DNA from 3 places in the Cytobacillus sp. FSL K6-0129 genome. Region 2 is predicted to be linked to each of the others. Evidence: riboswitches for the same ligand, from Rfam matches in the RefSeq annotation. Region 2 holds a riboswitch; each other region holds the start of a gene.
What was found. Region 2 has a riboswitch for thiamine pyrophosphate ahead of MHI57_RS17155 (3-oxoacyl-ACP reductase). Riboswitches for the same ligand answer to the same signal wherever they lie in the genome.

Region 1 (7,609 bases), 2.5 Mb from region 2:
AAAGCCGATATATGTGCCCACTACACCAAAGTGACAAAGGAATGTCGCCCAAGCTTGGCGATTGACAAGTAATCTTCTTATGATGACTAATAACGGTTCATTTGTTTCTTTTTGATTTTTTTCTTCTTCCATTTGAAATTTCTTCTTAGGATATTTTATTAAAACCACATAAAGTCCCATACCAAGGGTGAATATTACAATGCCAACAATTAAAAATGGAAGTCGCCACCCTAATAGAGAAATGGTCGAACTAAAAGGAACTGTTGCTAATAAGAATCCTAAACTTCCGGTCATTCCGGCAAATCCCACTAGCATCGAAAACTCCTGCTGCTTGAACCAAATGCTCAATACAAGAACTAAATTGACCCATATAGTAGCATCGCCAATTCCACATAATAACCTAGCAAAGATGAGCATATAACTATTATCTACCGTACTATACAGGATGGTACCTAGCCCGTTTAGCAGTGTTCCAGCGACTAGAAATACATTTGGACCAAATCTATCAGAGAATAATCCGATGGGAATTTGCAATCCAGCATAAGCAAAAAATTGAATACTCGTTATCAGCCCAATCGTTGCTGCAGTTAAATGAAATTCTTCCATTAATTGATCAGTAATTAAACCAGGTGCTGTTCTTTGACTAACCATAAATAAATAGGCTAAAAGTAAAACACCAAATACAACCCATCTGTACTTACTTTGTTGTTTATTCATTTTTAAAACGCCTTCCTCAATTTAACATTCGTCTCTCATTATACGCTTATTGTCATTATATATATATAGGAAGTTTATATGTCTATGAGGGTGGAGAAGTAGAAGTCATTTCTATTGACTAGATGAGTAGTTTTTGAAGTCCGAAATTCTTTTTAGGAAAATCCGATACGGCAAATTGTCTTTATTCCATAAACAAACCTGATACTACAACGATTATAAAGGGTATGATGTTAACAGAATTGAGTTAGTATGAACTAACCTTATTCTGTTAACACTATTCCCGCTTTCATTTATGAAGTTTTATGCATATGTTTTATCACTTAGCCACTTTTCTTGGGTATAAGCCATTTCCCAAAAAGCTAATTCATATTGACAGCTAATGGTAAATGCCATTTTCATTTTTTCTTTTTCTGTTTCAGATGCCATTTCAGCAAGCCGATCAAGATGATGAATTTGTTCCAGTACAAGTTTAACAAACCATTCTCCACCGTATGTATCAATCCAGGTACGATAGATTTCTTCTTTTGGTTTTGCCCCTTTAAAGCTCTGCCCAATATCATAATAAATCCAATAACACGGAAGCAAACTAGCGATGACCTCGCCAACTGTGCCTGTCTCTGCTACACGATATAAATGGGATGTATATGCATAGGCAGTAGGAGCGGGTTTAAACTGGTTTAACTCTTCTTCAGAAACTTTTAATACCTCCATAAATTTGTTATGTAACCCTAGTTCAGCTTCATAGGTACCTTGCGCATGCGAGGCCATTCTTGAGGTCATATATAAATTCTCTGCTTTAGAAGCAGCGATTGCTTGCACACGAGAAAAATGTGATAAATAGTAAGAATCTTGTAACACATAAAAGCGGAAACACTCAATTGGTAAATCTCCCTTAGCAATTCCTTTAACGAAAGGGTGTTCAAAATTCGCTTCCCATATATCATGTACTTCTTTCCTTAACGATTGTGTAAACGTTTCTTTTGTTGTCATCATTTCTACCTCTTCTCTTTTTTTTATCGAGCATAAAAAATCCAGAAAAGCGAAAAACCACTTCCTATAAGAAAGTGGTTACTGTATACATTATTCATTTAGTTATAGTTATAATGTTAACTAAATTTATATACGCCACTTCCCTACGCTGGTATCAACCAGATCAGGTTCTAAGAGTCTTAAAGTTATTACACTTTAATCTCAGCCTTTTAAAGGCACCCCTAGTGGATTTATTCAATTATGCTTTCAAAGTTATGTTATCATCTTATCAATAAATGTCAACCTAAATGGAAACTGCAAGTTTAGGAATTGAGCAATGTCAAGCTTCTCTTTCAGTAACGATTATGAACAAGTTGGATGAATGCTGTCGTTACCTAAACACTTCAACTGATCTAACACCGCGGCTTAAATTGGCATTGACTCAAGGATGGATAACTCCAAATATTCTCCATGCATTTACACTCTCCACCCTCTTCGCCTAGTGAAGTTTTTCTTTATAATGAAAGCTTACGACTTTTTATCAGCTAAAAAAATGTTTATACTAGAATTATGATTTTGGATAAAGAATGGGTGAATACTACTTGGAAACACATATTTTTTCAAAGGGAGAAGAAATCGCCAACGCGATCGTACACGGAATCGGTGCGCTATTAAGTATTGCGGCTCTCGTCATTTTAACTGTTTTCTCATCCTTATATGGAACAGCTTGGCATATTGTCAGCTTTGTTCTTTTTGGTACAACGATGGTTATTTTATATTTCTCATCAACTTTGCTACATAGTTTACCTGCTGGAAAAGCAAAGGATGTATTTGAGATTCTCGATCATTCTTCCATTTACTTTTTTATTGCTGGAACGTTCACACCGTTTCTATTTATAACAGTTAAAGGAACCTTAGGATGGACCTTATTTGGTCTTGTATGGGGGCTAGCAATTGCTGGAACAGTTTTCAAATGTTTTTTTGTTAAAAAATTTTTAGTCTTCTCGACATTACTATATGTTTTGATGGGCTGGCTAATTATATTTGCCTGGGAGCCTCTGGTTACACACTTACCTACACAAGGAATGATTTTCCTCATTATCGGTGGCGTTCTATACACTGCTGGTTCAATATTTTATGTATGGAGAGGATTTAAGTACCATCACGCATTGTGGCATGTTTTTGTTCTTGCTGGTTCGATTATGCATTTTTTTGCTGTTCTCTCGCTTTTACCTTGATCAAAATTTACCTCTTTATAAATGATCTGCAGATGGCTACTCTCACCACCTGCAGATTTATTAATATCAGTTTGTAGAGTTTTTATCACATTACTTGTTCTATATTAATAATAAACTACTACTTATAATAACTTCATTACTTCATAGCGAAAGCTCAATTTTTTATACCCTTGTTTACGATACATATCCTTTGGCGTGTCATTGCTGTCGGCTACAAGTATAACCCTATGATTGCTAAATCGCTTCATTACTTCATATTGCAAGCTTGCAGCAATCCCCTTTAATCGGTGAGCTGGTAACACACCTACATTATCAATTTCAGCTGTACACTTATTAAAAAATACTTGTAATGAACCTGCTGGCACACCATGATCATATGCGAGTAACTGTAATGTATCTTTTGCATTATGATGATAGGAATGCATGCTTCTATTAAGGTTCACATATTCCTCACCATAATCTAGATCAAAGTTTCTCTGCAATTGTAGATATTCTCGTAAATTATCATTTGTCACTTCCTCAACCACGATTTCGTTCTTTCTATCTTTATAGATAAATTGAAGAGGGTTAATTTCATATAACTCCTGACACCCGATTGTATAGAATTGTTGATAAAGGTATAATAAAACATCCTCTTGAATCATTTCGTCTGCTGGTAAATAAAACTTCAAATGTTCTTGTTTATGCTCTTTCTGATAGTCTTCCAAATACATTTGTGCCAGTTGAAAATCTTGCAAACTAGGATTTATTTTAAATTGGATAAAGTTTGCATCATATTTAAAATAGAACTGTTTTGTGCCATAGTGATCAAAATTGGCTTTTTCTGCTATTAAATTACCATCATGATGTATATCTCTGAAACTAACCACTGACCATCTCTCCCCTACTTATAGCCCTTAAGTATAACGATTAATTCCTTACGGTAAAAAAATACCTCTATCTATTTTATCATTTTTCACAAATAAAGAAGCCCGAACATTTATGTTCGGGCAACAACACCGCATTATTACAAATACATTTCGATACCGGGTCCAATCGGAATACCGAATAATCCAAAAATGAATAGCATGACTACCCAAATTACTAAGAAAACCATTGAATAAGGAATCATTAAGGAAATAAGCGTGCCTAAACCTGCTTTTTTATCGTATTCTCTCATAAAAGCAAGAACTACAAGGATATACGGATTTAGTGGTGTAATAATATTTGTAGTTGAATCGGCAATTCTATACGCTGCTTGGATAAAAGCAGGGTTATAATCAAGTAACATAAACAATGGAATAAAAATTGGGGCTAATAATGCCCATTGAGCAGACCCACTAAAGATTAATAAATTCAGAATAGAGACGAAAATAATAAATCCAATAATAACAGGAATACCAGTTAAATTGATGGAAGATAAGAATTCCGCACCATTGACTGCAATCCAAGTACCTAAATTGGACCAGTTAAAATAAGCAATAAATTGTGACGCAGCAAATATAAGGACGATATAGCCTGCCATATCTTTCATCGAATCTGCCATATACTTTGGAATATCAGCACTTTTTGTGATTTTCTTTACTGTTACTCCGTATGCTGTTCCCATCGTTATAAAGAATAATAAAACAATTGGGATAATTCCACTTAAAAATGGGGAAGGAATCATACGACCTTCTTCGTTTCTAAGAGGGGAGTCTGGCCAGAAGATAATTGTAAGTAAAATAGCAATATATGCTAGACCCGCTATAACGGCATTTCTTAACCCTTTTGACTCGATAGCTGAAACCGGTTCAAAATTCTTTTTCAAATCCCCATCATATTTTCCTAATCTTGGTTCAATTACCTTTTCAGTTAAGAATCCACCGACTAAAGTTAAGAGAACAGTAGAAATCGACATAAAATACCAATTATCAACAGGTGATACAACAAATGAAGGATCGATTGCTTTAGCAGCCTCAGTAGTAATTCCCGCTAATAATGCATCTGTTCCAGCGATTAAGACATTAGCTGAAAAACCTGCACCTACTCCAGCAAAGCCGGCTGCTAAACCAGCTAATGGATGCCTACCAACAGTGTAGAAAACCATCGCAGCTAAAGGTGGTACAAGTACAAACGCCGCATCTGAAGCAATATTCCCCATAATACCAATAAAGAAAACAGCATAAGTGACTAATGACTTTGGTGTACTTAAGATCGACTTTTTAATGGCTGTTTCTAGTAAACCAACTTTATCAGCTAAGCCTACACCAAGCATCATAGCTAACACAAGACCTAGTGGGGCGAAGCCAGTAAAGTTAGACAGCATCTCAGTTAATATAAACTGCAATCCTTCTCCAGAAATTAAACTTTTTATTGCCAACTCTTCCCCGGTTCCTGGGTGCTCAACAGTAACATCAAATTGATTAACAATGAACGTTAATATCATTACAAACGCTGCGAGATAAACGAAAATAAAAAATGGATCTGGTAGTTTGTTCCCTATCGTTTCAATGCCTGACAAGAACTTGGACATCAAGCCCTTCTTTTCTTGTTCGTTGTTTACATTTGCTTGCAAATTATTTCACTCTCCTTACTTCGAAATTTATCGGAATTTATCCTTAACATTTCCGTTATTATATCATCACATCTATATTGTGAATAGTCTTTTTTTAATCTTTTTTGTCTTTTTTAGTAATTTTCTAATAAATATCATTTTTATTTACAAATAAAAGAATATATAGGAATTATATGGCTGATAATGATTCTCAATGTTCGTCTTTTATTAGGTGTTATTTAACTTAAACGATTATAAAAACCTAAACAACTGGAAATAAGTGATATTTCTAGTGTTTAGGTTCAAATCATACGGATTTATTTTTTATTGTTTGGCAAACTGATTAAAGTTTATTTGATAAATTTTTCGTGGTCTCCCTCGATGACCTGTCTCTTCTCCTATAATTTCAGCTAAACCTATCTTTTCCATCTCCATCAATATTCTTCTTGCGTTGCGATCAGTGCTTTTTAGCCAATGAGATAAATCTTGAGAAGTAATCTTATTTTTTTGGTAGTGTAATGATAAAGACTCAATTTTTGCAACAATCTTACTACTTATACCTGCATCTTTAAATATTTTTTCCCAATCATTTCCGTAAATCCTTGAATGAAAACTTATTTCTTCTTTTTCATTATTAATAATTGTTAATTCTTTCTCTTCATTAACAGAGATAACAATAGGGCCCTTAAATTCACGGGCATGAGAGAAAGCCATACTCACATTTTCCTCAGCCTCTAATACCGTTAAGCCAAAGCCTACACCTATGCGAACACGTAACCGACTATGAACAAAAATCTCTTCACTGATCGTCAACATCGATTGGTCTCGCATAAATAGCTCAAGCTCTCCTCGCGTAGTAAAAATATAGTGAACGCCATCATCCATCTGGACTATCGAACCATTCATTTGTTCACCAACGTCAAGCAAGACTTTTTTTAGTTCTAGTTCTTGATGCTTTAACCGGAAGGATCGCCTTCTTTCTTCACTTTCAGAAGAAGCAACGATGCGTTCGACACCAATAATGACAAGCTGTGATTTCCGGTACCATGATGCTTGCCCCTTTTCTTTAATCGTTTCTAAAGAACGTCTGACCGTTAGTTCAGATTGCTCAATGCGATAAGTTGGGATATTCATCTTCGTTAATTCTTTATACACCTTATTCAAACAAGTAATAGCCACATCGACTTTGTTACTTTCATATAATTCTTTATGAAAAGCAATAATTTCTTCAGCTGGCATATATCCATCGTAAGAATTCATCTGGAAAAGGACTCGATTCCTCACTAACGGATCGAGTCCTCTATCCATTTCTTCTTCTTGAATAGTGTCCAAGCTAAAACGCTTTTGCACTTGATCGCTATCTAAAAAAACCTTTACTAAGACAGCAAGCAGGCTCGCACCACTTAAAGGAATATAACTCGCTTCTTTTTTTGTAATCACTTTCTTGGATAATGCATAAAAATATGGCGCCTGTCCTGAAAAAAGCCACTGGTCAACCCATTCTCTATTTCTAATAATAATTTGCTCAGTTTCTTCAGTCGATTCATACACAAAGGGAATAAAGTGAAGTTCGCCGTAGTCCGCCCCTGTATCTATAATCATTTTAACTGAATCTTTTGGTCCAATAACCCCCACTCGAATTTTCATTCAACGCACCTGCCTCCAACAAATTAAACAATATAGCCTTATTTTAACATGACTGGTTAAGGTTCGTTCTTTTTTAACTTATTGCCATCCTAAAATCACGCGACAAATTGATTCAACGGCGATAGGCAGTACCTTTTCATCATAATCAAAACATGGATGATGATGTCCAGCAGCGAGCGGTGTTCCAAATAACATATAGTTCGCCGCTCCCCCATTATTCCTCACCTTCTCTAACATAAAGGCAGCGTCTTCAGAGGCCCCTAGAGGTAGTTTTGGAATCACATTTTTAATATTTGTACTGGCTTTCACTGCCTCATTAATAAAATCCACCCATTCTTCTTGACACTCTGCACTTGGCGCTTGGCCAACGATTTCAACATTTGTTGTGACATCATAAAGTGCTGCACTAGCTTGAATAATTCTCATGGCTTCGAGGACCATGTACTCTTCATTAAGTTCAGTTGAAGCACCTCGGGTTTCTAATTGCATTATCGCATAATCAGCAATAATATTTCGGCCACTT
Region 2 (7,609 bases):
CACTTGAGGCAAACAATCGAGAAGAGAATTAAGGGAGGTTTTTGCCATTTTCAAACCAAAGATGAGTCATATTCATCGCTATCGTGAAATTGCCGTAGCCTTCTCTCATTACGGTTTTGGTTATCTCTTAAAAGAATTAGGCTTGCATGAAGTATTGTCCCTACCTAAACGTATGTTCATGCGAAAGCAAGAGGAAATTCATGAAAAGACGACAGGTGAACGTGTTCGTCTGTTTTTAGAAGAGCTTGGACCGACGTTTATTAAAGTTGGTCAGATTGCGAGTACAAGGTCAGATATTTTTCCGGAATCAATTATTAGGGAATTGGAAAAATTGCAGGAACATGCCCCGTCATTTTCATTTGCAGAGGTAAAAAAAATTGTTGAAACCGAACTAGGGGAAGAACTACATGACCTCTTTACAGAATTTCAAGAGGAGCCATTAGGATCGGCATCTATCGGTCAAGTCCATTATGGTGTCCTCCATTCTGGTGAAAAAGTAGCTGTTAAGGTACAACGGCCTGATATTGAGAAGACCATGAGAACAGATTTAGAAATTTTGATAGAAATTGCTAAAATCGCAGAAAAACGGCTACATTGGGCATCGCAATATCAGTTAGTGGAAATGATGAAAGAATTTTCTAAAGCATTGTTAAATGAGTTGAATTATTTACTTGAAGGTCGTAATGCAGATAAAATTGCCAATCAATTTGAAGACAATAATCATTATAAAATCCCAAAAACATACTGGAAATATACGACGAAAAAAGTGTTAACTATGGAATATATTGAAGGGTGCGGCATCCTTGAAAATAAAAGTTTGGCGGAACAAGGGTTTAATAAACAACTGATCGCCGAAAGAATCGTTGAAGGCATCCTCCAGCAAATATTAGAGGAAGGTGTATTCCATGCAGATCCTCATCCAGGTAACATTTGTGTATTACCAGGAAATGTAATTGTTTTCATGGATTTTGGTATGGTTGGACGTTTAACTGAGGATATGAAAGAAAATTTAGCATCATTAATTATTGCCATGTTGCGGCAAAGTACCGATGGAGTCATTAAAGCCATCACTAAAATGGGTATTGTCCAAGATGATGTCGATGTTGAACTTTTAAAAATTGATGTTGATTTACTAAGAGAGAGATATTATGATATTCCGTTTAGTGAAATATCAATTGGCGAGGCGGTTAATGATTTGTTTTCCGTTGCCAATCAACATCATATACATATCCCAACAAACTTAACATTAGTGGGAAAAACATTGTTAACAATGGAAGGTATTGTTGAAAAACTTGACCCTAATATAAGCATATTAAAAATTGCTGAGCCTTTTGGTAGACGATTAATTATTAATAAATATCGACCTGATCATTTGGCGAAAGATTCGCTAGCTCATATCGGGGAGTATTTTGATATTCTAAAGGAAGCGCCGTATAATTTGAAAGATTTGATTGCCCTTATCAAAAAGGGAAAAATCCCGCTCGAACTGAACTTGCCAAACAGTGAAAAATTTCTAACGAGAATTGATCGTATCAGCAACCGGCTAGCATTTAGTATCGTGTTGCTAGCATTTTGCATTATAATGGTGGGTTTAATTATCGGTTCCGCCCTTGGCAGGCAATCATCTCTCCTATGGAATATACCAGCAGTAGAAATCGGCTTCGTCATTGCGATATTAATGTTCTTATTTCTTATATACACCATCATTAGAGCAGGGAGATTCTGACGACTCTCTGCTTTTTGTTTTGGGTAGAATTTTTCTGATTTCACTACACAAGCAATTCATGGTGAGAATATAGTGTAGAGAGGTGAACGGTTTTGTCAATAAACGTTAATGTTGCTTATGGTTAATACAAAAATTCTCATTGGCAGTCCAATTAATCAAGAACCCGATATTTTAAAAGAGTTTCTGCTATCCTTAGCCAATTTAAAAACGGATACAATGGAGATTCATTATCTTTTCATAGATGATAATCAGAATGAAGAATCAAGTAGACTACTACGTCATTTTGCCAAATGGAAGAAAGATGTTGCGATTTTATCCGCAAAAGAAGATAGTATCTATATTCGTACCGACTTTACCCATTTCTGGAATGATGCTCTCATCTGGAAGGTTGCTCGCTTCAAAGATATGCTTATTGAGCAGGCGAAATTTGAAGAATTTGATTATTTGTTTTTAATTGACTCTGATTTGCTTTTACACCCGAATACCCTTCATACACTTATTTCCACGAAAAAAGAAATTGTTTCAGAGGTATTTTGGACGGCTTGGCAAGAGGGGACAATTCCTTATCCGCAGGTGTGGTTAACAGATGAATATACCCACTGGAGACAGGCGGATGAAGGTGCCATAACAGACGAAGAAAAGGCCGTTCAAACCGAGGCCTTTATTCAACAATTACAAACTCCAGGTGTTTATGAAGTAGGAGGATTAGGTGCGTGCACGCTAATTAGCAGGAAAGCTTTGTTAGCAGGTATTCATTTTAGTAAAATTAAAAATCTCAGTTTTTGGGGAGAAGATCGACATTTTTGTGTGAGAGCTGTGGCATTAGGACTGGATCTACATGTAGACACACATCTGCCAGCTTATCATATTTATCGTTCTTCTGACCTTACAGGCATACCCGCATTTAAAGAAAAATGTCAGTATGCTTATAGCGAACTACCTATTTATCCAGAAAAAGCAGATAGCCATCAAATTCGCTTATCGATGATTGTGAAGAATGAAGAAGGTCGTTATTTACAAACGATGTTAAAGAAAGTAAAGCCATTTATCGATGAAGCTGTGATTATAGATGATGCTAGTACTGATCAGACTATATCGATTTTCTTGCAAGAACTAAAAGGTATGCCAATTAAATTGGTCAAGAATGCAAGCTCCCAGTTTGCCAATGAAGTGGAACTAAGAAAACAACAGTGGTTAGAAGCAACGAATGGTTTTTTAGGTTGGGTATTAAATCTTGACGCAGATGAATGGTTTGAGGAGAGTTTTATTGATTATATTGATGACTTTGTTAAACAGGATACTATCGACCTGTACTGTTTTAGACTGTATGATATGTGGGATGAAGACCATTATCGTGAAGATGAATACTGGCAAGCACATTTCTTATACCGTCCATTTCTAGCAAGAGTTAGATCAACCTTTCAGCCTGTCTGGAAAGAAACACCACAGCATTGTGGGAGATTTCCAGAAAACATCTTCCAACTTACCCACAGTTTATCCACAATACGAGTCAAGCATTTAGGCTGGGCAAAAGAAAAAGATCGATTAGAAAAATATGAGAGATATAAGCTGCTTGACCCGAATAGCCTCTACGGTAATGAGAAACAATATGAATCGATTCTAGATAAGAATCCCCGTTTAAAACAATGGTGAGAAACATAAAGCAAATGGTCAGTTTCGAAATGAACTTCGATTCATAGCTAGGAAACTATTTGTATGCTAAACTAAAAATAATTAAAAATTGTTGCAGGGGGACTCAGAAAATGAGTTGAGAAGGTTAAAACCTGACCCTTAGAACCTGTTCGTTAAGACGATCGTAGGGAGCATCTTCCAACTATATGCATATGTATGGTAGGCTCTCCATTTTCGGGGAGCCTTTTGTTTTGTTTCCCTGAACATTTTTAATTACATCTATTGAAAAGAGGGAATAGCGTGAGAGAAGAAGTCGTGTTAGTAACAGGAGCAAGTCGTGGATTAGGAGCTGCAATTGCTGAAAAGTTTGGTAAGGAGGGCTACAAAGTAGTCGTTAATTATTTTAATAATAAAGAAAAAGCAGATGCAGTAGTTGAAAAAATCGGACAAGATCGTGCATTGGCTATCCAAGCTGATGTAAGAGATCATCAAGCAGTAAAAGCAATGGTAGCAGACACAATTGCTCATTTTGGTCGCTTGGATATCGTTGTAAATAATGCATTAGTTCAATTTAAATTTGATCCTGTGGCACAGGCGAAAGTAGAGGAATTATCTTGGGCTAGCTATCAAACCCAGTTTGAAGGCGCGATAAAAGCAAGCTTAAATGTTGTTCAATCTGCTCTTCCGGCTCTAAAGGATTCACAGCAAGCCCGTGTGATTGGTATTGGCACGAATCTTTACCAGAACCCAGTCGTTGCCTACCATGAATATACAACAGCCAAAGCGGCATTAATTGGCTTTACACGCAATATGGCCAAAGAGCTCGGACAGTATGATATTAATGTGAATATGGTTTCCGGTGGATTATTAGATACAACGGATGCAAGTGCTGTTACTACCCCTGAGGTATTTGCGATTGTGGCTGATAACTCTGCTATCCGCCGTGTGACAAAACCAGAAGACGTAGCAGAAGCCGTTGTTTTCTTAGCCTCTCCAGGCGCTAGAGCGATTACGGGACAAAATCTAGTCGTTGATCATGGATTGACGATGAACTAAGATAAAAAAGGTCGTCATCTTTGTTTATGGCGGCCTTTTTCAATAAAATGGACTTATTTTGTAGGTTGATAAATCAGTAAAGAGCTTATATCAGCAAATGTGAGACTAAGTCGAAGCTAAACTCCAATTTATTCGCAGAAAAGGATATTTTTAAAATAACAACTTAATTTTCTCACTAGTATTTTATTCTACTAGATGTTAAAACGGTCGATTGAACGTTCAATCAGTATTGTTCAATTTTTCCTTGTTTATATCGATAGCCAAACATAGAAGATGCTTGTAGGTGAAACTTCAGCAGTTGCTTGCTCATCGGATCCGATGCTTCCTTAGGCATCTTATCGTTAAATCCAACAACTGTCACTGCACCGAGTAATTGATTCTGGTAGTCTAGCAAAGGGACGGAAGCCGAAGAAATCGATGGAATTAAAGGTTCGGTAGCGAAGGAGATTTTCGATTGTTGAATCATTTGCCATTCTGCGTTATCGATCGCTTCCCCGTCTCCTAGCCAATCTTTTGTCAGTACTGGGTTTAAGAAGCTTAAGAAAATCTTCCCTGCGGCAGATGTTGGTGGTAAGCTTCCGCCTAGTTGTGTACCAATATGAAGTGGTTCATTCGAATGACAAATCTTTGTCGTAATAGGTCCGTTGTTTGTCCATAATGAAAACGAAACGGTGCAGGAAGTAAGCGAAGAAAGTTCCTGCATATACGGAGTGATTGCATCGGCAATATCACGACTACCAAAGGCGGCTGTACCATATTGAATCAATTTGCTACCAAGATAATACAGGTTTGTCCCTTTTTCACGATAGAGCATGTTCAATTGCGTAAGTGTATTTAAATATTTATATAAATTACTTTTCGTAATACCGGTTTCTTCTTGAATGGTTGAGAATTTCATTGGGGTATCTTTTTGATAGATTAATTCGATGATAGAAATGCCTATTTGCAAGGATTGTATCATCGTACTACTTTTTTGTATTTCCATGTATGTAACTCCTCAATATGCTAGTCATGTTGAATCCTAATTTATCAGAAACTACATCAAACAACAACCTTCCTTTAGAGGGTTGGTAGGATATCCCTATAAATTCAGTATATATAAGAATAGTAAGTGAGTTGGCGATTATTAACTTGGTCAATGAAGGTGCTCAACTCACGAAAAATAGGGAGCGGTCAAATATATTAATTTAACCTTTTCCATTTTTTTAGCTCTTTTTGAACATAGGATAATGATTGTAGTTTTTCTTTTAGTTCAGCTACAGAGAGACGATAAGTATTATTGGAGTGATATTCTTCTACAGAGTTTGTATCAGTTTCTATTCTGGTATCTCGAGGAATGCGATAGAAGCCTTCAAGATCAATAGCTTTCGCTGCTTCTTCTTTTGTTAGTAAAACTTCATAGAGCTTTTCTCCCGGCCGTGTGCCAATTAATTCTAAAGGAAGGCTAACGTGAAAAAGTTCTTTAATCGCTTGTGCTAAATCTGTAATATAGGCAGCAGGCGATTTTTGTACCATAATATCCCCATTACAAGCATTCTCAAAAGCGTACAATACGAGTTCGACAGCCTCATCTAAACTCATCATAAAACGGGTCATTAAAGGATGCGTAACAGTTAGCGGCTTTCCTTCCTTTACTTGTTCTATGAGTAGCGGAATGATGGACCCCCTTGATGCCATGACATTTCCGTATCTTGTGCCACATATAATGGTACCACGAGCGTTAGCTTGTCTCGATTTAGCGATAAATGTCTTTTCCATTAAAGCTTTAGACATTCCCATTGCATTAATTGGATAGGCTGCTTTGTCCGTTGATAGGCAGACAATTTTCTTTACCCCTGCTTGTATTCCTGCACTTAATACATGATCGGTGCCAAGAATATTCGTTTTCACCGCCTCTAGCGGATGTGACTCACATGAGGGTACTTGTTTTAAGGCTGCTGCATGAAAAATGTAATCAACCCCGTCCACAGCTGGTAATAAAGTACTCATATCCCGAACATCGCCGAGGATATAAGAGATTCTTCCATCTGCATACTGTTTTTGCATGTCATCTTGTTTTTTTTCATCACGAGAAAAGATGCGTATTTCTTTTATTTCACTATGCAAAAAACGTTCTAACACCACATGCCCAAACGAGCCGGTTCCACCTGTAATTAATAGCGTTTTATTTTTAAACATAAGTATGGAACGCACCTTTCTGTCATTTCCCACAATGGGCTTACTTTAATCCAAAATAGTATAAATAATATTCGGAATTTATTCGTGGATAGTTATACCAGTAAGCGATAATTCCTGTTATGTGCACTGAAGGGTTTTGGTCTAAGAGCGCTTGATGAAAATCACAGTCCCCCGCCATATCCGGTCTTTCAGAAAATCTCGCTTCTCCCACACAGCTTCTCTTAATGATCCTAAATTGCCCACACCATTCACGATAATTTTCTTCCGTTGCTTGAAAGAGCTGGCCATCCTTTGTCACCATGCTGTAATAATAAATGTCGTACTCACCATCTATTTTAGCGAGTACTTCACGAATGGTTGGTAAATAAATATCATCGCTATCAATAATGGCAATATAATCTCCAGTTGCGGCTTCGATACAACGATTATACGAATAGCTAGCGCCACGATTTTCCCCATTTTCTAAGATTTTTAGTTGAGGGTACTGTTGTTGATATTCTTTTAACATCACTAATGTTTGATCGGTTGATCCGTCATCACAAACAATGATTTCATCGGCATATTCTTTAGGAATGCTATCAAGCATCGAGCGAACCCATTGTTCACTATTATAAACCGGGGATAAAAAGCTGAATCTCATGACTTTTCCTCACTTTATTATGCATGATTTTGGGGCAGGTGTTATATCGTTTAGTGTATGCGCCTAATTAAAAGTGGTGAATTTAGGACATAAAAAGAAATTATTTACAATAAATTTCTTTTGGTGTAATATTACACTCAAGAGGGGTGAGGGAATGTTTATGGTGAGTTTACCGTTATGGTTTTGGCTATTGTATTATCTCTTTTTGTTTATTTCATTTATGATGGCGTTAAGAATGTTATGGAGGAAACAAATTAGAAAAACAGCATTATTCGTCATCTTTTTTGTTCTAACAATCCCTTTTATTTCTATATTCAATGCTATTGGTCGCGGTGAAGAAATGAATGAAGGGGAGTTTTTCCTTCATGAGCTTTTTG
Region 3 (7,609 bases), 2.7 Mb from region 2:
CAGAGATACCAACTACCATATCATCAGGAACAATCTTTCTAACGACGGCACATGGCAGATCATCTTGTCCAACATGCACACCTGCTGCACCTACCGCTAAAGCGATGTCTACTCTATCATTAATAATCAGTGGAATATCCAATGGCTTTAATATAGATTGTAATATTTTCGCCTTTTCATAAAAGAGTTGACCATCCGCTGTCTTCTCTCTTAATTGAACGATGGTCACACCACCTTTTACACCACTTCGAACAATATCATATAATTCATTGTTTGCTATTTTATCATCTGTGACTAAATATAAACGGTAATCCATTAGTTTTGCCTCACTCCATCTAGCCATATGGCTGCATTCATTGTACTAATCGTATCCATTAGCTTCACTCGAAATGAACCTAACCCTTCACCGGCATGTAAGCTCTTAGCTGCGATTTCCCCTGCTAGACTCATAGTAGCCATACCAATAACAGCCCCGTCAAACCAATTTTCTGAAACAGCAGCAGCAGTTGCTACTAATGAAGCTGTCATGCAGCCAGTTCCTGTTACCTTCGTCAAAAGATAATCTCCATTATCAATCACAACTAATTGCTTCCCATCTGTAATGACATCTTCTTTTCCACTAATAACAATGAGACAGTTTAGGACTTCAGCTGCCTCCTTTGCAAGTGCTTCAGGTGCTATTTCAATTGCCCCTGCATCAACACCACGCGTTTTTGTATTCTTACCAATAAGAGCAGAAACTTCAGAAGCATTGCCGCGAATAATGGACACTTTTATTGTGCTAATTAGCTCTTTTGCCTTATTTGTGCGATAAGTGGTTGCACCAACACCAACTGGATCAAATATTACTGGGGCCCCTTTTTGATTGGCAGTTTGTCCAGCTTTAATCATTGCCGCAAACATCGCATCATTAATAGTACCAAAATTAATTACGAGCCCATCTGCCATCATAGCCATTTCTTCTACTTCTAAGAGTTGGGTGGCCATAACAGGTGAACCGCCCATTGCTAGGGTCACATTTGCACAATCATTAATAGTTACTGTATTTGTTAAATGATGAATGAGTGGGGTATGTTCTTGTAACTGCTGAAAGACTCTCTCAACTGCTTCACTTGAAATCGCCATTATCTTTCCTCCATCTTTGCTTTGTTGTATAACTCATAAAAATGATTTGTCGGACCATGCCCATTACCGAGTGCTAGGCTATGCTCAATCGCTATGGAAATATAATTTTTCGCAGACTGTATGGCCTCAATAAGTTCTTCCCCTTTTGCTAACCCAGCAGCAATGGCAGATGATAGAGTACAACCTGTACCATGGGTGTTTTTTGTCTCTACTCTTCGACCATTAAACCAGTTGAAACTTTGTCCATCCCATAATAAGTCATTCGGTTCTCCTTCTAAATGTCCACCTTTTAATAAGACGGCTTTTGGCCCTAATTCATATAATTTTTTACAAGCTTGCTCCATATCATCAACCGTGCGAATTGTCATACCCGAAAGTACTTCAGCTTCAGGAATGTTTGGCGTAATTACAGTCGCAAGTGGTAACATTTTCGCTTTTAATGCTTCAATAGCTTGTTCCTTTAAAAGATGATGTCCACCTTTTGAAACCATAACAGGATCTAACACAATCACTTTTGGACTATAATGATTTAAACGGTCTGCGACGATTTTTACAGTCTCACTAGATGACAACATCCCGATTTTGACAGCATCAACTTGGATATCATCAAACACAGCTTCTATTTGGTCTTTTATAATATTGATTTCTATATCCTGTACCGAACGTACCTCTACTGTATTTTGAGCGGTAATCGCCGTAATGACGGACATGCCAAACACACCATTGGCGGAAAAAGTTTTAAGATCTGCTTGAATCCCAGCTCCTCCTCCTGAATCAGAACCTGCGATCGTTAATGCTGTTTTCATTGATGTAACCTCCAATAGCTTTATTCTTAATTAATACTCTTAATAAACCATATCCTAAAATTGCTCCAGTAAACGAGCTCACCATAAATGCTGGTAGGAATCCGAAAAGGGTTGCTTCTTGTCCTAAAAGTAATGTACTAATCGGATAAGTCGCTACTGCCCCTATCATTCCTGTTCCAACGACTTCACCTAGTGCTGAGAAGCCAATTTTTTTCGTTTTTTGATAAAGGAACCCTGCAAGTAATGCGCCAATCATACTCCCGGGGTAGGCAAAAACACTTCCAGTCCCCATCATATTTCTCAATGTAGATGAAAGAAACGCTTGACTAACGGCATACCATGGTCCAAGAAGTACAGCAGATAATACATTCGCCAAGTGCTGAATCGGAAAAATTTTCGCTATTCCAATCGGAATAAAAATGAGACTACTCGACACAGTAGTGATGGCTGCAATCGTTGCCGTCATCGTCATTTTTTGGATTTTATTCATAGACCTTTCCTCCTTTCGATAAAAATAAAAAAGCCGCTATTTTGAATAAGCGGCTTTGGTCATCATGATATGTATGACGTCACTCGCTTCCCTACGCTAGTATTAACTAGATCAGGTTCAAAGGGTTCATCTCAGCCAAGTATTTGGCACCCCTAGCATTTATTCATATATAAAAAAAATCCTCTACTTCCAAAAGGAAGCGAGGACGACTACATCGACACACTTCCCTCCACTGGTACAAACCAGATCAGGTTCAAAGGGTTTTGAACGGACGGCATTCAATCTCAGCCTCTATGTGGAGGCACCCCCAGTGAAAACTTATAACATATGATGCACTCAATATAACATGAAATGATAGAAATGAAAATAAAAAACATTGGATAGAAACGATGTTGCGACATAAAACGTTATGATATGATATTTTATATAATATTCGGGAGGACAGTCTATGGAAGATAAGAGTATTGTACTTATTGGGTTTATGGGGGTCGGAAAGACATCCATAGGAACGGAATTAGCTAAGAAATTACAGTGGGGTTTAATCGACACGGATGAACGCATTGAACAACAGTTTGGAATGTCAACTTCAAAAATTTTCCTTGATCATGGTGAAGAAGTTTTTCGAAAAGCTGAAAGCGAATTGATTGAACAACTATCTGCCGAAGAAAAACAGATTCTTTCATTAGGCGGCGGCGCCTTTTTAAACAGTAAGAACCGCGAAATTTGTTTACAAAACAGTACCGTTGTCCTTATCGAGCTCTCATGGGAAAATTGGCTCGATCGATACCCATTGATTAAAGATACAAGACCGAAATTGAATGGTCTTTCTACTGACGAAATGTATCATCTCTACAAAGAAAGACAAGCTCATTATCAACCATATCATCTAAAAATCAATGTTGACGGGAAAACAGCTGAAGAAGCTGCTGAATTGATTGTTAGTGGGATAGGATAAAGCTTGTGATGATTATGGTTATAGTTCATTAGAATGTTTCTTTTACTATCTAAGTAATTCGCATTATCCTAAACGAATTTATGAAAGCCGGGCACTCCCTTCCTCGGCTTTCATTTGTGTTTGGTTCTAAATAAATTGCTGAATAACTCCCTTTTTGTGAGGCGGTTATCTCTGGTTTTCTTTCTGAGTGACTTGCTAAACCCTTTTGCGAGGCGCTCATTTCTGGTTTTCTTTCTGAGGGACTCGCTAAACCCTTTTGCGAGGCGCTCATTTCTGGTTTTCTTTCTGAGGGACTCGCTAAACCCTTTTGCGGGGCGCTCATCTCTAATTCCCCTTCCGAGTGACTTGCTAAACCCTTTTGCGAGGCGCTCATCTCTGGTTTTCTTTCTGAGGGACTTGCTAATCCCTTTTGCGAGGCGCTCATTTCTGGTTTTCTTTCTGAGTGACTTGCTAATCCCTTTTGCGGGGCGCTCAACTCTGATTCTCCTTTTGAGGGACTCGCTAAAGCCTTTTGCGGGGCGCTCATCTCTGATTCCCCTTCCGAGTGACTTGCTACACCCTTTTGCGGGGCGCTCATCTCTGATTCCCCTTCCGAGTGACTTGCTAAACCCTTTTGCGAGGCGCTCTTCTCTGATTCCCCTTCCGAGTGACTTGCTAAACCCTTTTGCGAGGCGCTCATCTCTGGTTTTCTTTCTGAGGGACACGCTAAACCCTTTTGTGGGGCGCTCATCTCTGGTTTCTTTCCTGAGGGACTTGCTAACCCCTTTTGCGGGGCGCTCATCTCTGATTCTTCTTCCGAGTGACTTGCTACACCCTTTTGCGGGGCGCTCATCTCTGATTCCCCTTCCGAGTGACTTGCTAAACCCTTTTGCGGGGCGCTCTTCTCTGATTCTTCTTCCGAGTGACTTGCTAATCCCTTTTGCGGGGCGCTCATCTCTGATTCTCCTTTTGAGTGACTTGCTAACCCCTTTTGCGGGGCGCTCAGTTCTGGTTTTCTTTCTGAGTGACTTGCTAAACCCTTTTGCGGGGCGCTCATCTCTGATTCCCCTTCCGAGTGACTTGCTAAACCCTTTTGCGGGGCGCTCATCTCTGATTCCCCTTCCGAGTGACTTGCTAACCCCTTTTGCGAGGCGCTCATCTCTGATTCTCCTACTGAGTGACTTACTATCCACTTTTATTGTGATGTTATATAGATTTTTTTTGTGCACAAAGTCCTTTGTTCAACATATAACTGCTTACTAATAGATTGACCCCATCAGAATACATTTCAATCTATAAGATACTGTCACTTCTCTTCATTACTAAATAATTCAACTGTTTCTTCGGTTTTAAAACCCATTAATGATAATAAAAATAATTTCCACCACCATTAAGTGTATATTTCTCTTGTAAGAATCGTTGTATTGCGGAACTACTTATTGCTCCACCACACCAATCATAAATCGCCGTCTTTGTTACTTTTTCTGATGGAAAAAGAATAATAAAGTCATTGATTGCTTCACTTAATGCATCACAAGATGAAATGTTCCTCCTACATTTTGAGCAATGAAATTTGCGCAAACTCGCTCGCTTCATCTGCACACCGCACTCTCGACAAACCACACCTTTTACCAAATCCTCCGTACAATATTCGATTTTTCTAGCGTAATTCTTTTCTTCTTTATGATGACTCAAAAAAGCATGAACAATTTTTGTATAAAATGGAGAGTGTTGAATGTCTATTTGATTTAGTTCTCTTAATAATCGTGGAATTTGCGGTGGAAGAATAACATTTTGTTTCTTTGTACGATCATATAACATAAACTCCGGATGAACAAAAACCAGTAGATAATCAAATGCAATGTTTAATTCGTGCTTAGTAAGGAATTGGTGTAGGAGGGTTTCATTTCTTTCGATTTGTAGGAGGGGATTTTTAATTTCCTTATTTGTTGGTGAATACCATTTAGTTTCCTGAACCATAAAATCACCACTATAATTTTTCACTTCGAAAGCAATGAGTTTGTGGGGAGTTACACAGAGTGCATCAATTTGAAAGGATGTATGATTTATTTCTAGCAATATATCATAAAGGATGGGGAATTTTGGTGAAAGTTGTTGCAAATCATCTCGCCATTTACTTTCTCCTTCATATCCTTTTTCTAACATTTTGAGATATTGTTCATTCTCAGGGGACAATTTTGATCTAAGATGGAGCACGCGTAATAATCGGAGTTGGTAAGAGGGATTGAGCGGTTTTAGGTCTGGCAAATTACTTCATCCTTTCTTTTTACTCTATTATAACGAATTTTCCACATGAAAAAAATACCAATTTATTTAACTTCTCTCGGAAAGGACAACCTTGCTTGTTAAAAAGCGTAAAATCCTTTTGTGATTGTAGGGCTGAAGTAGCAAAATCAAACGATAATAATATATACAGTCAGTCCATTTTCTAAATCCATCACTTCTGTTTTGTTCTTTAAGTTTTTGTCCACTTTTACAGCGCTAATAATATATGTACTCGTTCCATTTTCTCACTATATCCATCACTTCTGTTTTATTCTTTTCAGTTTTTGTCCATTTTACAGAACCACATTTCTAGTCTAACCCTTTAAAAAACCACTTACCATCAATGGCAAGTGGTTTTTTTCTTCTATTAAATTGCTGTCGTAACAGCTTTTTCTTCGTCTACTTTCACAATCCAACCAAATTTATCTTCTACTTTTCCTTTTTGGATTCCTGTTAGCGTTTCGTAAAGTTTGCCGGCGATTTCACCTGTTTGTCCGCCACCAATGGTAAGTTTTTCGTTATTCCAGAATAGTTCTCCGACTGGTGAAATGACCGCTGCAGTACCCGTTCCGAATGCTTCTTCTAGCGTGCCATTTTTTTGCGCTTCATAGATCTCATCGATTGAGATACGACGCTCAGATAAAGGAATACCCCAGTCTTTAATGAGTTCAATAACAGAGTTTCTTGTAACGCCTTCTAAAATGCTTCCGTTCAATTCAGGTGTAACGACTTCACCGTTAATTTTAAAGAAAATATTCATGCTTCCTACTTCTTCAACATATTTATTTTCCTTGCCATCTAACCAAAGTACTTGTGAATATCCTTCCTGTTCTGCTACTTCTTGTGCTTTTAGGCTAGCAGCATAGTTTCCTCCTGTTTTGGCATTACCCGTTCCACCTTTGACTGCACGAACATATTCGCTTTGGACAGCGATTTTCACTGGGTTAATTCCTTCTTTATAATAGGCACCGACTGGTGACATGATAATAATAAATTTGTATTGATGTGATGGAGCAACGCCTAAATAAGGTTCTGTAGAAATAATAAATGGACGAATATATAGCGATGTTCCTTCTACATTTGGAACCCAATCACGATCAACTGCAATTAATTGTCTTAATGCTTGAACAGCAAGTTCTTCGTCAATTGGCGGAATACAGAGTCTGTTGTTCGATTTGTTCAGTCTCTCCATATTTTTATATGGTCTGAACATGAGCACTTCCTGATCTTCAGATAAATATGCCTTTAATCCTTCGAAAACACTTTGGCCATAATGAAATACCATTGCAGACGGGTCAATTTGTAATGGCTCATAAGGGACAATACGTCCATCATGCCACCCCTTGTCTGCATGATAGTCCATTACAAACATATGATCTGTAAAGTTCCTACCGAAAATCAACTGATCAAATGCCGGTTTTTCTTTTTTGGTTGCACGTCTTTGGATTTCAAACTGATAATCATTCATTTCTACTCTACTCCCTGTCTAAGATCAATTTAAAGTGCCGTTAAACATCTTTACTCTTTTTCTTGTGGTATTATGCACCATTGTAAACGAAATACTTTGATGATTAAACTACTCCTTCGCAATTTATACGATATTAAGAATTTATTACTTTAATACATAAAATCAATATAACATTTCCTTAATAAAGTACATTGATTGTTTAAAATATTATGAACCCTATTTTTGGTATTGTCAACACAGTTTCTGAAACTTTTCTATTATTCTTACAAATTTATAATTTCCCTATAAATACAGGATTTTACTAGCTTTTTATTGAAATGATTTGCATGAAATATTATGCAAAAAAAAGGTTTGGTTTTTTAGATAATTAGTCAAGAAATACAAAAAATACTCGTGACTTCCTGCTCGTCACGAGTATTCATTAATGAAACCAGCCTTTGTTTTTTGACTCTGTGATGGCTTCGATTCTGTTTGTTACTTCTAACTTCTCCAATATAGCT

Region 1: it holds a riboswitch for thiamine pyrophosphate, as region 2 does, so the genes downstream of both, tenA (thiaminase II) here and MHI57_RS17155 (3-oxoacyl-ACP reductase) in region 2, are expected to answer to the same signal.
Region 3: it holds a riboswitch for thiamine pyrophosphate, as region 2 does, so the genes downstream of both, thiW (energy coupling factor transporter S component ThiW) here and MHI57_RS17155 (3-oxoacyl-ACP reductase) in region 2, are expected to answer to the same signal.

Annotation. Positions count from the first base shown of each region.
Region 1 is NZ_JBBOXM010000001.1:941,791-949,399, forward strand. It holds gene MHI57_RS04535 (MFS transporter) at 1-717, opposite strand, end outside; gene tenA (thiaminase II) at 1,018-1,707, opposite strand; TPP riboswitch at 1,831-1,940, opposite strand; gene trhA (PAQR family membrane homeostasis protein TrhA) at 2,289-2,924, shown strand; gene MHI57_RS04550 (GNAT family N-acetyltransferase) at 3,047-3,793, opposite strand; gene MHI57_RS04555 (AbgT family transporter) at 3,931-5,418, opposite strand; gene MHI57_RS04560 (hypothetical protein) at 5,764-7,086, opposite strand; gene MHI57_RS04565 (amidohydrolase) at 7,165-7,609, opposite strand, start outside.
Region 2 is NZ_JBBOXM010000001.1:3,403,568-3,411,176, forward strand. It holds gene MHI57_RS17140 (phasin family protein) at 1-32, shown strand, start outside; gene MHI57_RS17145 (ABC1 kinase family protein) at 62-1,726, shown strand; gene MHI57_RS17150 (glycosyltransferase) at 1,844-3,379, shown strand; TPP riboswitch at 3,465-3,566, shown strand; gene MHI57_RS17155 (3-oxoacyl-ACP reductase) at 3,659-4,414, shown strand; gene MHI57_RS17160 (IclR family transcriptional regulator) at 4,638-5,399, opposite strand; gene MHI57_RS17165 (polysaccharide biosynthesis protein) at 5,597-6,592, opposite strand; gene MHI57_RS17170 (glycosyltransferase family 2 protein) at 6,633-7,232, opposite strand; gene MHI57_RS17175 (hypothetical protein) at 7,387-7,609, shown strand, end outside.
Region 3 is NZ_JBBOXM010000001.1:743,020-750,628, forward strand. It holds gene thiE (thiamine phosphate synthase) at 1-316, opposite strand, end outside; gene thiM (hydroxyethylthiazole kinase) at 316-1,125, opposite strand; gene thiD (bifunctional hydroxymethylpyrimidine kinase/phosphomethylpyrimidine kinase) at 1,125-1,931, opposite strand; gene thiW (energy coupling factor transporter S component ThiW) at 1,900-2,421, opposite strand; TPP riboswitch at 2,493-2,585, opposite strand; TPP riboswitch at 2,629-2,740, opposite strand; gene MHI57_RS03645 (shikimate kinase) at 2,870-3,376, shown strand; gene MHI57_RS03650 (hypothetical protein) at 3,426-4,514, opposite strand; gene MHI57_RS03655 (nuclease-related domain-containing protein) at 4,715-5,623, opposite strand; gene MHI57_RS03660 (branched-chain amino acid aminotransferase) at 6,009-7,109, opposite strand; gene MHI57_RS03665 (response regulator transcription factor) at 7,531-7,609, opposite strand, start outside.